One region of the Desulfovibrio psychrotolerans genome, then DNA from elsewhere that is predicted to be linked to it. Evidence: predicted binding sites of a transcription regulator. Region 1 holds the regulator's gene; each other region holds the start of a gene.
The links. Region 1 encodes sigma-54, which starts transcription at its own class of promoters, with help from an activator protein. Its sites were predicted from a motif close to CTGGCACGGNNNNTGCTT; they were not measured.
Positions count from the first base shown of each region.

Region 2: flgB (flagellar basal body rod protein FlgB) is a predicted target of sigma-54. The motif match lies at 2,864-2,881, and genes of this name have one in related genera.
Region 3: HUV26_RS12025 (ammonium transporter) is a predicted target of sigma-54. The motif match lies at 3,275-3,292, and genes of this name have one in related genera.

Region 1 covers NZ_BLVP01000001.1:139,711-144,813, forward strand. Annotated here, with positions in the region: gene kdsA (3-deoxy-8-phosphooctulonate synthase) at 1-737, shown strand, start outside; gene HUV26_RS00610 (KdsC family phosphatase) at 727-1,248, shown strand; gene lptC (LPS export ABC transporter periplasmic protein LptC) at 1,249-1,845, shown strand; gene HUV26_RS00620 (LptA/OstA family protein) at 1,955-2,440, shown strand; gene lptB (LPS export ABC transporter ATP-binding protein) at 2,450-3,172, shown strand; gene rpoN (RNA polymerase factor sigma-54) at 3,400-4,824, shown strand; gene hpf (ribosome hibernation-promoting factor, HPF/YfiA family) at 4,953-5,103, shown strand, end outside.
Region 2 covers NZ_BLVP01000035.1:80,869-85,971, reverse strand. Annotated here, with positions in the region: gene fliF (flagellar basal-body MS-ring/collar protein FliF) at 1-1,301, opposite strand, end outside; gene fliE (flagellar hook-basal body complex protein FliE) at 1,382-1,711, opposite strand; gene flgC (flagellar basal body rod protein FlgC) at 1,736-2,173, opposite strand; gene flgB (flagellar basal body rod protein FlgB) at 2,173-2,583, opposite strand; gene HUV26_RS14055 (tetratricopeptide repeat protein) at 3,096-3,662, shown strand; gene HUV26_RS14050 (efflux RND transporter permease subunit) at 3,814-5,103, opposite strand, start outside.
Region 3 covers NZ_BLVP01000010.1:21,545-26,647, forward strand. Annotated here, with positions in the region: gene HUV26_RS12015 (EAL domain-containing protein) at 26-1,294, opposite strand; gene HUV26_RS12020 (P-II family nitrogen regulator) at 1,496-1,822, opposite strand; gene HUV26_RS12025 (ammonium transporter) at 1,837-3,219, opposite strand; gene HUV26_RS12030 (2-amino-3,7-dideoxy-D-threo-hept-6-ulosonate synthase) at 3,793-4,593, shown strand; gene HUV26_RS12035 (2-amino-3,7-dideoxy-D-threo-hept-6-ulosonate synthase) at 4,634-5,103, shown strand, end outside.

The DNA.
Region 1 (5,103 bases):
TTGAACTGGCTCTGGAAACCGCTCACGCGGTGAAAGAGGCCGCGCTGGCCCATGGGCTTACGGCCGTTTTTAAAAGTTCCTACGACAAGGCAAACCGAACTTCTTTGGACGGGTTTCGTGGTCCGGGACTGGCCAAGGGGCTGGAATGGCTGGCCCGAATAAAGGAGGCCACAGGGCTGCCTGTGGTGACGGATATCCATGAGCCGGAGCAGGCCGTTCATGTGGCTGAGGTGGCTGACGTGCTCCAGATTCCCGCCTTTCTGTGCCGCCAGACCAGCCTTTTGCTTGCTGCGGCCAACACCGGGCGCGTGGTGAACGTAAAGAAGGGGCAGTTTGTTGCGCCATGGGACATGAAGCCTGCGCTGGACAAGCTTTTCTCAACCGGCAACCGCCGAATCCTGCTCACAGAGCGAGGGGCCTCGTTCGGCTATAACAATCTTGTGGTGGATTTTCGTTCCCTGCCCATCATGCAAGGGTTCGGCGTGCCCGTTGTCTTTGATGCCACCCATTCCGTGCAGTTGCCGGGTGGACAGGGCGCAAGCTCCGGCGGAGACAGGCGGTTTGTGCCGCATCTGGCCCGCGCGGCGGTAGCCGCCGGTGTGAACGGGGTGTTCCTTGAATGCCACCCGGACCCGGACAAGGCCCTGTGCGACGGCCCGAACAGCTGGCCGCTGGACAAGCTGGACGCGCTTCTCGCTGATCTTTCAACCCTGTGGAACATAACGTATGCGTGCTGAGGAAATTGCCCGTAACATCCACGTTATCGTGCTGGACTGCGACGGGGTGCTCACAGACGGGGGACTGTATTACGATGTGCAGGGAAACGTTTCCAAACGGTTCAACGTGCAGGACGGGCTGGGCATAAAGGTCGCGCAGAGTCAGGGCATTCATGTGGCTGTTATCACCGGGCTTGAGTCCGAGGCGGTCAAAAGCCGGATTCTCTCGCTGGGCATAGATGACTATTTTGCGGGATATCTGGACAAAATGGACTGTTTGGAGCAAATCCGAGTCAAGTACGGCATCGAATTGAGCCAGATGGCCTATGTGGGTGATGACTGGGTTGACCTTGCGCCTATGCGTGCCGTCGGTTTGGCCGTGGCAGTGTCCAATGCCCAGCCGGAGGTGTGCGAACTGGCGCACTTTGTTACCCAGAGGCGGGGCGGAGACGGAGCCGTACGCGAAGTGATACGGTTTGTCCTCAAGGCGCAGGGCAAGCTTGCAGACGCCATGGCCCGCTGGAACGAGTAGATGCGCACGCGCCACATCATCCTGCTTCTCGTGGCAGCCGCAGTGGCAGCCGCGGTGATCCACTCGTACGTGAGCAACCGTGCGGTGACAGAAATCAGGCAGGCTGTGCGCAAAGGACAGATGGGGCCTGAATCTGCCGTTGATCTTTCTTTACGGGGTGTGGAGCTTACTCAGGGCGAGAAGGGCGAGGAAGTATGGAAGCTCAAGGCCCGTGGAGCATGGTATGAACAGGCAGGGGGCGTGATTCAGGTTTCGCAGCCCGAAATTGTTTATTATTTACGCTCGGACCACAGCGAACTGCTGGTGCGCTCCAGCAGGGGGGTGGTAAGCCAGCAGGACCGCCTTGCCAGGCTGTGGGAAAATGTGGAGATTGAACGGGACGGCGGCTTTATTCGCTCCGACCTGCTTATCTACAATGGAACCGACCACACGTTGAACATACCGGGAGAGGCCCGATTTGACGGTCCCGACCTGTTCGGTACCGCTTCCGGAGTGACTGTTTATCTGAATGACAACGTTTTACGCGCCGAAGGCGGAGTGGCCGTAGAGATGCGCATCCGCCAAGGACTGAATGATATTATGGAGGGCAAACCGTAACATGATCCAAAGAATACACACGGAAACACCAGCCACAGGAATGCCGCGTTGCCGGGCTATGCGCTCCCGGACGATGTGCTGCCTGCTGCTGGCAGTCGGCGTTTTTGCCATGGCAATCTGCCTGGCCGGTCCTGCCCGCGCACAGGAGGAAATTCCTGTACGGATAACCTCTGACAAACTTTCCTATGACGCGACCGGACAGAATGTACGTTTTCTGGGCAAGGTGCATGTCACCCATCCGGATGCCCAGCTCTGGGCGGACTCCATAACCGTGGTGCTCTCTTCGTCCGGGAACAGCGGGAAAAAGAAAGAGGAAGCCCCCGCCATGGATGCTGGGCAAATTGAACGCATCATCGCCGAAGGCAGTGTTCGCGTGACCATGCAGGATGGCAAAAATGGCTCCTGTGCCAAGGCTACTTACGATTTGACTACCGGTATTCTGGTCATGGAGGGGCAACCCATACTCCGTGATGGCGAAAACAGCATTCAGGGGCACACCATCAACTTCTACGTCAAAGAGAACAAGAGCGAGGTGCTCGGGTCTTCCGACAAACCCGTGGAAGCCATTTTTACCGCTCCCAAGCGCTTCAACTAGCGGGTCCGCATGTCGTTTCTGGAAGCGGAATCTCTGACCAAGCATTACGGCAAGCACGAAGTGGTGCGCGGCATTTCCCTGAGCATGAAGCAGGGGGAGGTGGTGGGATTGCTCGGCCCCAACGGTGCGGGCAAAACTACCACGTTTTATATGCTCATAGGCATAGTAAAACCTACCAGCGGCCTTGTGCGCTATGACGGCACGGACGTGACGGATTGGCCCTTGCATGAACGCGCACGCGTAGGCCTGAGTTATCTTCCGCAGGAAAGTTCCATTTTCCGCAAGCTCACTGTGCGACAAAATCTGGAGCTTATCTTAGAGCACACGGGACTCCCCATAAACGTGCAGCGAAAGCGGGCCGACATGCTTCTTGAGGAATTTCGCATCACCCGCATAGCGGATTCCATGGCAATGCATCTTTCAGGGGGCGAACGGCGCAGGCTGGAAATAGCCCGCGCACTTATCCGCAAGCCCCGGTTCATTCTGCTGGACGAGCCTTTCGCAGGAATTGACCCTCTGGCCGTGGATGATATTCAGAGCATCATACGCGGGCTCAGCAACCGTGGGATAGGGGTTCTCATTTCGGACCACAATGTGCGCGAGACCCTGAATATCTGCGACCGGGCCTATCTTGTATATGAGGGGCAGATAATCCTTAACGGCACCCCCAGCCAGATAGTGAACGATCCCAAGGCTCGCAGGGTGTATCTGGGAGAAGGATTCTGCCTGTAGGTGTCGTGACTTTTTCCCGACCTTTTTGAATATTTTGCAAGACATTTCTTTCTGATCGCGCAAAAGCCCGTTTTACGGGCTTTTCTCTGTTGCATGGTTAGTGCTTGTATGGCAAAAGGGACTCAGGTTTGCAGTTTTGGAATGCTTCTTGATAGAGGTCCGGACCGCGCTTCCAGCAGCGCGTCAACCCCCTTGATGCACGGCACTACTCCGGGAATATCGTACCTATGGCATTAGAACTACGGCAACAACTCAAGCTCTCCCAGCAGCTGGTTATGACCCCCCAACTGCAGCAGGCAATTAAGCTGCTGCAGCTCTCCCGGCTTGAACTGATGGAAACCGTACAGCAGGAGTTGCTGGAAAATCCCTTTCTGGAAGAATCTGCCGAGAGCATAACGCCCGCTGATGCCACGGAAGCTGCGGAAATACGTTCTGAGGCTGTGGAAGCCTATGATAAGGAGCTTGCCACCAACGCGGACTGGGAAGACTATCTGGGCGATTTTTCCAGTACCAGCAGGCAAACATCCTCCCGAGATGCCGAAATACCTGAAGAGATGACATCGTTTGAAGCGCGACTCACCTCGCGCCCATCGTTGGACGGCCATCTCTCGTGGCAGCTCACGCTTTCCTCCATAACGGAAGAGCAGAGAACCATAGGGGAAGTGATCATCGGCAATATCGGCTCCAACGGCTATTTGCAGGCCACGATGGAGGAAATTGCAGATATGGCCGGGGCCACCGTACCAGAGGTGGAGGTAATGCTGCGCAGGGTACAGCGCTTTGACCCTGTGGGTGTGGCAGCCCGAAGCCCGCAGGAATGCCTGCTGGTGCAGATAGAAGTGCTCGGATATGACCGCGACCCCGTTCTGGTGGAATTGGTGCGCGAACATCTGGAAGACCTTGAAAAGCGCCGCTACAAGCCCCTGTGCCGTAAGTTCCGTATAAACATGGACGATCTGAAGGAATATATCGACCTTATCCTCACGCTCGATCCCATGCCCGGTGCCAGCTTTGGCAGCAGCGAACCGCAGTATGTTTCCCCCGATGTCTTTGTGCACAAGTATGACGGCGAATTTGTCATTATTCTCAACGAAGAAGGACTGCCCAGTCTGCAGTTGAGCGATATTGTGGACTGTCTTCCCACTGTTTCCGGGCCGGATAAGGATTACTTTCAGGAAAAGATGCGCTCTGCCTCGTGGCTCATTAAAAGTCTGCATCAGCGGCAGCGCACCCTGTACAAGGTGATGGAAAGCATCGTCAAATACCAGAGAGGGTTCTTCGAAGAGGGGGTCACCCAGCTTAAGCCGCTCATTCTTAAAGACATTGCAGAAGATATTGGCATGCATGAATCCACGGTGAGCCGCATTACCACCAGTAAGTATGTGTCTACCCCGCACGGTATTTTTGAGCTTAAGTTCTTCTTTAACAGTGCCATAGGGATGGATGACGGCAGCTCGGTGGGTTCTGAGAGCGTAAAGGCCCTTATCAGACAACTGGTTCAGGGAGAAGACCCCCGACGCCCGCTCAGTGACGAACGCATAGGTGAAATTTTGAAAGAAAAGTTGCAGTTGAATATTGCCCGCAGGACCGTTGCGAAGTATCGTACTGCAATGGACATTCCCTCGTCCTCCAAGCGAAAGTCCGCGTTCTAGGTTTCCGCGTATTAGGAGAAACCCCGAATGTGCAGGCGGTATGCGCAGGACAGGGAATGCGGATACACTGCCAGAGATACCCGTGCGGACTCACACACGGTGCGCCCGCCGAACCTAAGGAGGCATATATGAACATCGCATTCACTTTCAAGAACTTCGAGCCTTCCGACCATCTGAAAAAGTATGCCCGTAGACGCTTTGAAAAGTTGGGGAAATTCATACGCCATTCCGGCAGGTTGGAAATGCAGGTGGGCATGTCCGTGGAAAACTACCGCCACA
Region 2 (5,103 bases), on a different contig from region 1:
ATGGCGTAATCCATGACCACTTCGGTGAGGCTGGGTTCGGGCAGGATATCCGGGCCGCCGAAGGAGATGCTGGAGACTTCTATGATGTCGCCGCGTGCCGTGTCGTAGCCCACCGCGCTGGCAACAAGCTGGCGGATGCGGGCAACTTCTTCCTCGCTGCGGGGGGTGAATACATATTCGCCTGTGTCCGCATTCCGGGCATAGGTGCCGTCCAGAATGACCGCCACGGAGAGGCGGCTTACCTCGCCCACGGGGGCAACGATGTTCTGTTCTTCTTTGTTGATTTCGAAGTTGGTGGTGCGTGTTTCACGGGCGGATTCCTGCGAGCTCAGGCCGCCGGTTATGCCGTCGCCCCGGAAGTTGGGGTCCGGGGTGCCCGCTTCCAGGTTGGACTGGCCGCGGGTGGTTTCTTCGCTGCGCTGTTCGGAGCGGACCACGGCGCTTTCCGGGTCGAAAAGTTCCTTGCGGATGGTGCGCTGGGAGAAGTCCAGATCGGCGTTTACCTTGGCAATGACCCGCCCGGCCCCGATAATGGGGAACAGCATTTCCTGAATGCGGCGTTCCATGTCGCGCTGCAGGGTGAGCTTGTTATCAAGCTGGGTGGTGGTCATGCCATGCAGGGTTTCCTCATCACTGGGGTAGTAGAGGATGTTGCCCTTGGTGTCGTTCACGGCGATACGGCTCTTGTCCATACCTTCCACGGCCATGACCACAAGGTTGACGATGGCCATGACGTCTTTCTGTTCCAGCTTCTTGCCGTCCACCATGGTGAGCACCACAGAGGCGGAAGGCTTTTGTTCATCTTCAATGAACAGGCTGCGGTGGGGCACCACAAGGTGCACGCGCGCGCTTTTGATGGCAGGAAATTCGGAAATGGTGCGCGAAAGTTCGCCCTGCATGGCGCGCTGGTAGTTGATCTTCTGGACGAACTCGGTCTGGCCCACCTTCACTTCGTTGAAGATTTCGAAGCCGATGCCTTGTCCCACGAGGCTGCCTTCGCCCGCCACGCGGATACGCAGGTCGTATACACGGTCGGCCGGAACGAGAATGGTGGTGCCGTCATTCGCAAGCTTGTATTTGGTCTTGTCGGCATCCAGAAGCTTGACCACGCGGTTGGCGTCTTCGAGGCTCAGGTTGGTGTAGAGGGTTTTGTAATCCGGCTGGTTCATCCACAGGATGAGGGCGAAGAACACACCGATGACCGCAAGGGCCAGCCCGCCTATGAACACGCGCTGGGAAAGGCTTATCTGGCTCCAGAAGGCTTTGGACTTGTCTACGGCATCGTTGAGAAGGGGAGACATGGGCTACTCCGTGTGCTGTGTGGTGTGAATTGCCAACCCGAACCGCCGTTCCGGCGGCCAAAATTTTGCCATGCGCGCCGCTAGAAGCTGACGCGGCTGAGTTCCTTGTAGGCTTCCATAACCTTGTTGCGAACCGCGCTGGTCATGGACATGGCGACCCCCGCCTTTTGCAGGGTGATCATAAGCTCGTGCACGTTCTGCGTTTCGCCGGAGGCAAAGGACTGAATCTGCTTGGACTTTTCGGCTTCCATGTCATTTGTTTTGCGCAGGGAGTCCTTGATGGTGGTGGTGAGCGATTCTTTGGGGGGCCTTGGCAGGGCAAAGGATTCACCCGTTGTGGCCTTTTGCGCCTTGCTGAAGTTGTGCATGGCATTGGCGTATGCCTTCATGCCCACGTTCTGTATGCTCATGGCTTCCTCCTGCCTGCGGCGGGATTACTTGGCGAGTTCAAGCGCCTTGTTATACATGCCCTTTACGGCTTCCATAGTGGCCACGTTGGCCTCGTACCCGCGCTGTACGGTCATCAGGTGGGCCATTTCCTCCACCACGTTGATATCCGGGTAGAAGACGAAGCCGTCTTCGTTGGCGTCGGGGTGTCCGGGTTCGTACACCTGCTTGAGGGGGCGCTTGTCCTGCGCCACGTGCAGCACGCGCACGCCGCGCAGTTCCCTGTCCAGAGCGGACTGCATCTGCTTGCTGAAGGGGTGGTCCACTTCTGTTGCCGCCATGAGCACCGTCTTGCGCCGGTAGGGTCCGCCTTCCGGCGTGCGGGTGGTCTTGGCGTTGGCAAGGTTCATGGAAATGATGTTCATGTGGGTACGCTCCGCGCTGAGGGCGGAGGCGCCGATGTCGAGAGCTGTCATGAAGTCCATTATTTCTGCCCTTCCGTTATGATTTTGGTAAGCCCTTCAAAGTTGCCCCGCATGACGGTGGCAAGGGCGTTGTATTGCATGTTGTTCTTGGCCATCTTTGCCATTTCCTTGTCCAGATCCACCTGGTCTTCGCCGTGCACCACGCGCGGCTTGAAGACCTTTTCCCATTCCGGGCCGAATTTTTCGGGATCGAACACGGCGGGCATGTGCGATGAGGCGGTGCGCGTCATCTTGCCCCGGCTGTCCAGATTCAGGGCCTTTTGCAGATCTTCTTCGAATTCAAGATTTCTGGCCCTGTATCCGGGAGTCTTCAGGTTGGCCATGTTGCTCATGACAACATTCTGACGCTGAAGCTGCATGTCCAGAACCTTTTCGGTGACACGTATATGTGCGCTGAACAGGCTTTTCATGCAATGATCCTCCTAGGTTATGTTCTTTCGGACTCTTTTTGTGCGCCCGGGCCATGATTTACTGGAAAGAGGATTAGCAAGAGGCGTTCCATGTGATATATCTTGTTGGTATAAAACCATTTTTATGTGCTGCAAGCACGGGCGGTAGCCGGAATACCGCCTCCGCAGCCGGGTGCGCGGGTTCGCGTGGAGAATGTGGCGGGAGGGCAATAAGGGGAGCAGAAGGAAGTGGTCGCGGGCAGGGGGGGCAGGCACGGTGCGGTGCTGTCTTTCGGAAACGAAGCACGGGCCGTGTTAAGGGTGCATCATAAGAAGGAAGCACCGGAAGACGGGAGAACGTTGCGGTCGTGGCGATTGTGGTGAACGGGCCTGATTTTTTGGCACACACGTTGCATAGCTTCCGGCAGGCAGGACGATGCGGAAAAAATTGTATCCACCGCGCTGGCCTGCAACTTGCATAAAGCAGATTGACTGCTTAGCGAGGGGAAACTTTGTCCTGCATGGAGGGGATCATGAGCAACCATCTCGATTACGAAATCAACAAGGAACTTGGCGAGTGCTACCTGTTTATGGGTGAGCTCGACAAGGCGGAAGAGTACTACAAGAAGGCCGCCACTTCCAACGGAGTGCATCCCGACCCGTATCTGGGTTTGGCAACCATTGCCGTGCAGCGCGGCAAGCTGGATGAGGCGCTTCTGCTGTACCGCAAGGCTGATACCATTGAAAGCAGCGACAAGACGCTGGCGGGTATGGGTCTTATCCACATGGATCGCGGCAACCACGTTGAGGCAATGGAATTTTTTATGCGTGCACTGGAGAACAACCCGGAAAACATGATCGCCATGAGCGGCATGATTCAGGAAAGCTACGCCCTTGACCGCGTTGCTGAGGTTGTGCCCATGCTCGAAACAAGCCTCGCCCATGCTCCCGGCAAGGATGCCGTGCGCTTTTCCCTTGCCGGATGCCTTATCTGGCTGGGAAGGAACGCGGAAGCCATGGAGCATCTGGAAATGCTGCTGGAGAAGGATCCGGCAAACGAGGGCGCGCGTCAGCTGTACGCCAAGGCGAGCGGCGCGTAGCGCGCACCTCCTGTCATAACGAAGACGAGTTCTCCCCTCCCCATACGATTTTCCGGCCCTGACGCTGGCGCTTACGGGCCGGGAAATCCCTTTTCAGCAAGGCCTGCGGCAAAATATGCCGCAGGCCTTTTGCTGTTTGTTTTCTGCCGTGTCAGTTCTCCGTCGGCAAGGCAGAACGGGCCTGCATCCGGTGGTAGGCCACGGGAATGACCACAAGCGTGAACAGGGTTGAGGCCACAAGGCCGAAGATGAGCGCATAGGCCAGACCGGAGAAGATGGGGTCCAGCGTTATGGGCCATGCGCCCAGAGCCGTGGTGGCGGCGGTGAGCACAATGGGCCGCAGCCGGGTGGCACCGCTTTGCAGCACAGCCTCGCGCAGGCTTTGCCCCTGCCGCACGGCCTCCTGAATGAATTCGATGAGCACCAGCGAGTTGCGGATGACGATGCCGCCAAGGGCTATCATGCCGATCATGCTGGTGGCGGTGAAGAAGACCGGGTCCGGGTAGCCCGCCACCGTATCGCCGAAGAGCAGGTTCAGCAGCCAGAATCCCGGCATGATGCCCAGCAGGGTGAGCGGGATGGCTGTCATGATGAGCAGGGGCAGCCGGAAGGAATCGGTTTGCAGGACCAGCAGCAGGTAGATGACCAGCATGGCGGCTCCGAAGGCGATGCCGAGGTCGCGGAAGACATCCACGGTGATTTTCCACTCCCCTTCGCCCGTCCAGACCACGTGGGTGCGCGGGGGCATGGGGTGGGCGCGCAGGGCCGAGGACATGTCCAGCACGGCTTCCGCCGGTGCCCGCCCGGCCATTTCTGCATACACGTAGACCACACGCCTGAGGTTTTTGTGGTAGATGGGCTGGTCTTCTTTCAGCAGAATGAAGCGGCCCAGCTCGCCCAGCGGCACCATGTGGCCGGCGGCGGATTTGAGCGGAATTTCTTCCAGCGAGGCGGTGGAGGAGCGCTTGTCGCGCGGCAGGGTCACGCGGATAGGCAAGGCCTGCCGCTCGTCCGGCAGGTGCACGGTGGCGGGCTGCCCGCCGCCCACGGCAAGGCGCAGGGTATCTGTAATGGCGCGGGCGGTTATGCCGTGCAGGGCGGCTTTTTCTCTGTCTATGGCAAAATCCAGACGCTGCCGGGGGGATTCGTAGCTGGCGTCTATGTCCGTGACGCCGGGTTCCTGACGCATGATGTCCTGCACGTGGGACGCCGCCCGGATAAGCTGCTCTACGGTGCGGTCCGGTTCGCCATACACTTCTGCCGTGATGGTGGAAAGCACGGGAGGCCCGGGCGGGGTTTCCACGATTTTGAGGCGCGCGCCGTGCCTGTCTGCCACAGCCTGCAAAGCATCGCGCACGCGCAGGATAATGGCGTGGCTCTGCGCTGAGCGCTGCGATTTATCCAGCAGGTTCACACGGATATCTGCCTGATGCGGCTCGCC
Region 3 (5,103 bases), on a different contig from region 1:
AGGTCCGTAAATTTATCCGCTGCCGTCAGCAGCAGGCATTTGCCAACTCTTCCCGTATGAACAGGGGCAACGCGTGCTCCTCCTGCATCACGTCCAAGCATAGCACGCACGCCACGCCGTCTGCACTGATGCAGCGGGCGGCCAAGGTGATGCAGCGGTTGCCGGAAGCCTGCGAGATGTAGGGCTGCGTCATGCAGGTATCCACCCCGGACTGTATGGGCAGGAAGTATTCCTTAAGGGAATGGTCCGTGCCCCGGCGCGCAGGCTGGTAGATGAACCGCTTGTTTTCCTGAATGCTGAACGGGTTGCATACCGTGTCGGTAATCTGCGTACCCTCTTCGCTCAGCACATAGGCGCATTCCAGCTGGGGAAAGGCCAGCAGGTGTTCCAGCAGCGCGTGCGTGAAATCGGCCATGGGATAGCCGCGCAGATGCTCGCGCGTTCTGCCCACCAGTTCCTGAAATTCTTCATTGCTCCGCTTCATGTGTTCGTAGCGTTCCAGCGAATGCTCCTTGTAGGCGGCAATAATGCTCCGCAGCGGCTCTGTAACATCCTGTATCCGGTGCGGAAGTGCAGGACGGGCAAAATGGAATCCCTGCAGCACGTCTGCACCTGCATCCATCAGGCACAGGGCTTCTTCCCGGCATTCCACCCCTTCGGCAACGGTCATGGCACCTATGCGTCTTGCCAGAGCAGAAAGGGCCTTCACCACTTCCTGTTTGTGGAATTCATTGTGGATGTTGCTGATGAGGTAGCGGTCAATCTTGATGACCTCCGGCTTGATGGAGGCAATGCGTTCCAGATTGGAATGCCCCGCGCCCACGTCGTCCAGCGCGATGAGAAAGCCCCGCTCGCGGTAGCGGCGGATGAAACGCATGAGCGCAGCCGTATCCTGCACCTGCGATTCTATGATCTCCAGCACCACATTGGCGGCGGGCACGCCGTGGCGTTGCGCAAGGGATTCTATGTGTCCGGAACCCACTACGGCCTCGGTCAGCACAGAGGCGTCTACATTGAGGAAAAGCAGCGCTTCCGGGTGTGCGGCATGCATTGCGGCAAAGGCGGCAAAGGCGGTTTCGCGGCAGGCACGGTCCAGCTGCAGGCTCATGCCCTGTCTGGAGGCGAGCGCGAACAACGTGTCGGGGGTGATGGTGGCGTTATCTGTATCGCTCAGCCCCCGGCTCAGTGCCTCGAATCCGATGACCATGCCCCGCCGTGCGGAGACAAGGGGCTGGAAGTGGGCGACAAGCCGCCTGTGCGCGATAATGGCTTCTATGTCGAGAGAGTGGCTCATGTGTATCCGCCTGCTGTCGCGGGGAATGTTGCCCTTTTTGGCACCCGCCACCGCACGGCGGGGAGTAAAAGGGGCCGGACCGGCCCTTGGGGTGGCGGAGCAGGCCGGTCCGGCAGGGTGTGTGGAGCGCGGAGCGTCCTTTCGGTGTCGCTTCCGCAGGGTGCCGGGGGGCTGGGTGTTGCCCCCCGGCGTCGGAAACGGTTATTTTACTTCGCCCGTGCGGACCCGGATGGTCTTTACGATATCCTGCACGAAGATGATGCCGTCGCCTTCCTTGCCGGTTTTTGCGCCGGACTGGATGGCGGCAAGGGCGTCGTCGAGTTTGTCGTCCTGCACGCCCAGTTCAAGGCGGACTTTCTTGAGCAGGTTCACTTCCATGACCACGCCGCGGTAGGTTTCGGTAAACCCTTTCTGCTGGCCGCTGCCGAGAATGTTGGTGACCGAAAGGGCGTATATTCCTTTGCTGTAGAGGGCCTGCTTCACAAGGGTGAGCATTTCCGGCCGAATGTATGCGATGATGAGTTTCATGATATTCCTCCTGCCTATTCCACGGTGTAGATCTGGAAGCCGTTGTAAGACTCGGAGCCGTGCTCGCAGATATCCAGACCCTTCATCTCTTCCTCGCGGGAGACGCGCAGGCCCATGATGAGCTTGACCGCGGAGAAGGCGACATAGCCCATACCGAATGCCCAGACAAAGACCGCGCCTGCGCCGATGATCTGTGTCATGGTCTGCCCGAATCCGCCGCCGTAGAACAGGCCGGAGATGCTGCCGAAATCGGGCGATGCGAACAGGCCCACGGCCACGGTGCCCAGCACGCCGCACACGCCGTGTACGGAAACTGCGCCCACCGGATCGTCAATCTTCAGCTTCTTGTCGATGAATTCGATGGAGAGCACCACGACCACGCCGCTGAGAAGGCCGATGATGATGGCACCCACGGGGGAAACTTCGTAGCAGCCTGCGGTAATGCCCACCAGACCGGCCAGAGAGCCGTTCATGGTCATGGAAGCTTCAGGCTTGCCGAACCGGGCCCACACGGTGAGCATGGCGGCCACGGTGCCCGCGCAGGCGGCAAGGCTGGTGTTCAGGGCGATGTAGCCTATGGTGCCGTCGGCCGTGGTGGTGGAGCCTGCGTTAAAGCCGAACCAGCCGAACCACAGAATCAGCACGCCAAGGGCGGCCATGGGGATGTTGTGACCGGGAATGGCCTTGGGGGTGCCGTCCGGTGCGTACTTTCCGGTACGGGGGCCAAGGATTATGGCACCGGCAAGGGCTACCCAGCCGCCCACGGAGTGTACCACGGTGGAGCCTGCAAAGTCTGCAAAGCCCAGACCTTCAAGCCAGCCGGCGTTGCCGTTCAGGCCGCCCCATGCCCAGTGGCCGGAAATGGGGTAGATGAAACCCGTTACCAGAATGCTGACGAGGATGTAGGCCGGAAATTTGGTGCGTTCCGCAATGCCGCCGGAAACGATGGTGGCGGCGGTGGCGGCGAACACGGACTGGAAGAACCAGAAGGTCAGCGTCCACATGCCGTCATCGGTGGTGGCGTTCACACCGCTGAGACCGAACCCGCTGAGGCCGATGAATCCGCCCGCATCGGTGCCGAACATGAAGGCGAAACCGATGAGAAAGAAGATGAGCGAACCAGCGGCAAAGTCCACGAAGTTCTTCATGAGAATGTTCCCCGCGTTCTTGGCGCGGGTGAAGCCGCATTCCACCATGGCAAAGCCCGCCTGCATGAACATGACCAGAATGGCAGCGATCAGTGTCCACAGGATGTTGGCGTTCTGCTGGGTGAGCATTTCGGGGGCGTCTTCTGCCAGCGCGGAGGTGGCAAGAACCAGCGTAAGCGCTGCCGCACCGCCCGCAGCGGGAAGCAGCTTCCTCAGTGTACGCAACGAAGTGAGCGTGGTTGAAAACATGGAATCCTCCTTTTCGTGGGTAAACACCCCTGTTCCATATCGATTGCCCACACTGGAGCATCTAGTGTGCCAAATAGGGTATGTGTTTGAATTTGTTAGAATCAAGAAAAGGTGGGCATGCAATTTCTGTAAGGTACATAGTCTAATTTAACAAATTTGTATAATACAGAAGTGCAGTAATGTGCAAAATTGTAAAAACAGCTCGCGACAAGGGAAGAGGGTGGTTTGCAAAAATGTTGAATATTTGTGTTGACAGCGGAATGACCTCTCTCCTATTGTGCCGGAAATTGCTGTAACCGAGAGTTTCACTTCGCTTCAAAAGGCTGTTTTTCAGACATGACCACCATTTCCACCACCTTTGCCACCACCTTTGCCACCAGCGCCGCGAATACCGAATTTTATTTTTGGTATTACTTTAGCTATGGGAAAGCCCGTGGTGCGAACACTGGTGCCTGACGAACTGAACATTCGGTAAAAAAGGTACAAGATGAGGGCCGCGGGCGAAAGCCGGCGGCCCTTTTTTGTTTGCCGTGAACAAGGCCCGAAGGGCTGCAAACCCACGAGGAGAAACGTATGTTGCTTGGCAAAAGCGTCCGGCTGGAACGCATTTTCAACCGCAACACAGGCAGGACCATCATCGTGCCCATGGATCACGGCGTAACGGTGGGGCCCATTTACGGGCTGCTTGACCTGCCCGGCACCGTGAACAAGGTGGCGGAAGGCGGAGCCAATGCCGTGCTCATGCATAAGGGGCTGCCCCGTTGCACGCACCGTGGCTACGGCAAGGATGTGGGGCTTATCGTGCATCTTTCTGCAAGCACGTCCATTGCCACGTTGCCCAACGCCAAGTCGCTGGTGGGCACGGTGGAAGACGCCCTGCGCCTTGGTGCGGACGCTGTTTCCGTGCATGTGAATCTGGGCGATGAAACGGAACGCTACATGCTGGAGGATCTGGGCAAGGTGACCTCGCGCGCGGTGGAGTGGGGTATGCCTGTGCTGGCCATGATGTATGCGCGCGGACCCAAGGTGCAGAACGAGTTTGATCCCGCCATTATAGCCCACTGCGCGCGGGTGGGCATGGAGCTTGGGGCGGATGTTGTGAAAGTGAATTATACTGGTGATATGGACTCTTTTGCCTACGTGTGCGAAGCTTGCTGCGTGCCGCTGGTTATTGCGGGCGGTCCCAAAATGGATTCGGACCGCGCGCTGGTAGAAATGGTGCACGATTCCGTCAAGGCAGGCGGGGCGGGGCTTTCTATGGGCCGCAACGTGTTTCAGCATGCCCGGCCCGACCTTCTGGTCGCCGCCCTGCACGGCGTGGTACACAGTGAATGGACCGTGGACAAAGCCATGGCAGTGCTGGAAGCGAACTAGCCATATTGGCGGGTAATCATAATTCTGCGAGGGATATCAAATGCATATCGGCAAGAAGATTCGCATCGAGCGTATATTCAACCGGCTCACCGGGCGCACCATCATTGTACCGCTTGACCACGGCGTGACCGTAGGCCCCATTGAAGGCCTTGTAGACATGCGCGAGACCGTGAACAGTATAGCGGAAGGCGGCGTGGATGCCGTGCTCATGCACAAGGGACTGGTGCGCTGCGGACACCGTGAAGGCGGCAAGGACGTGGGTCTTATTGTGCATCTTTCCAGCTCCACCTCCATGTCTCCCACGCCCAACGCCAAGTCGCTTACCTCCTCGGTGGAAGACGCCATAAAGCATGGTGCGGACGGTGTTTCCGTGCATGTGAACCTGGGCGATGAGACTGAACGCGATATGCTGGCCGACCTGGGACGCGTGGCTGCCGTGGCGGCGGACTGGGGCATGCCGTTGCTGGCTATGATGTATGCGCGCGGACCCAAGATTCAGAACCAGTTCGA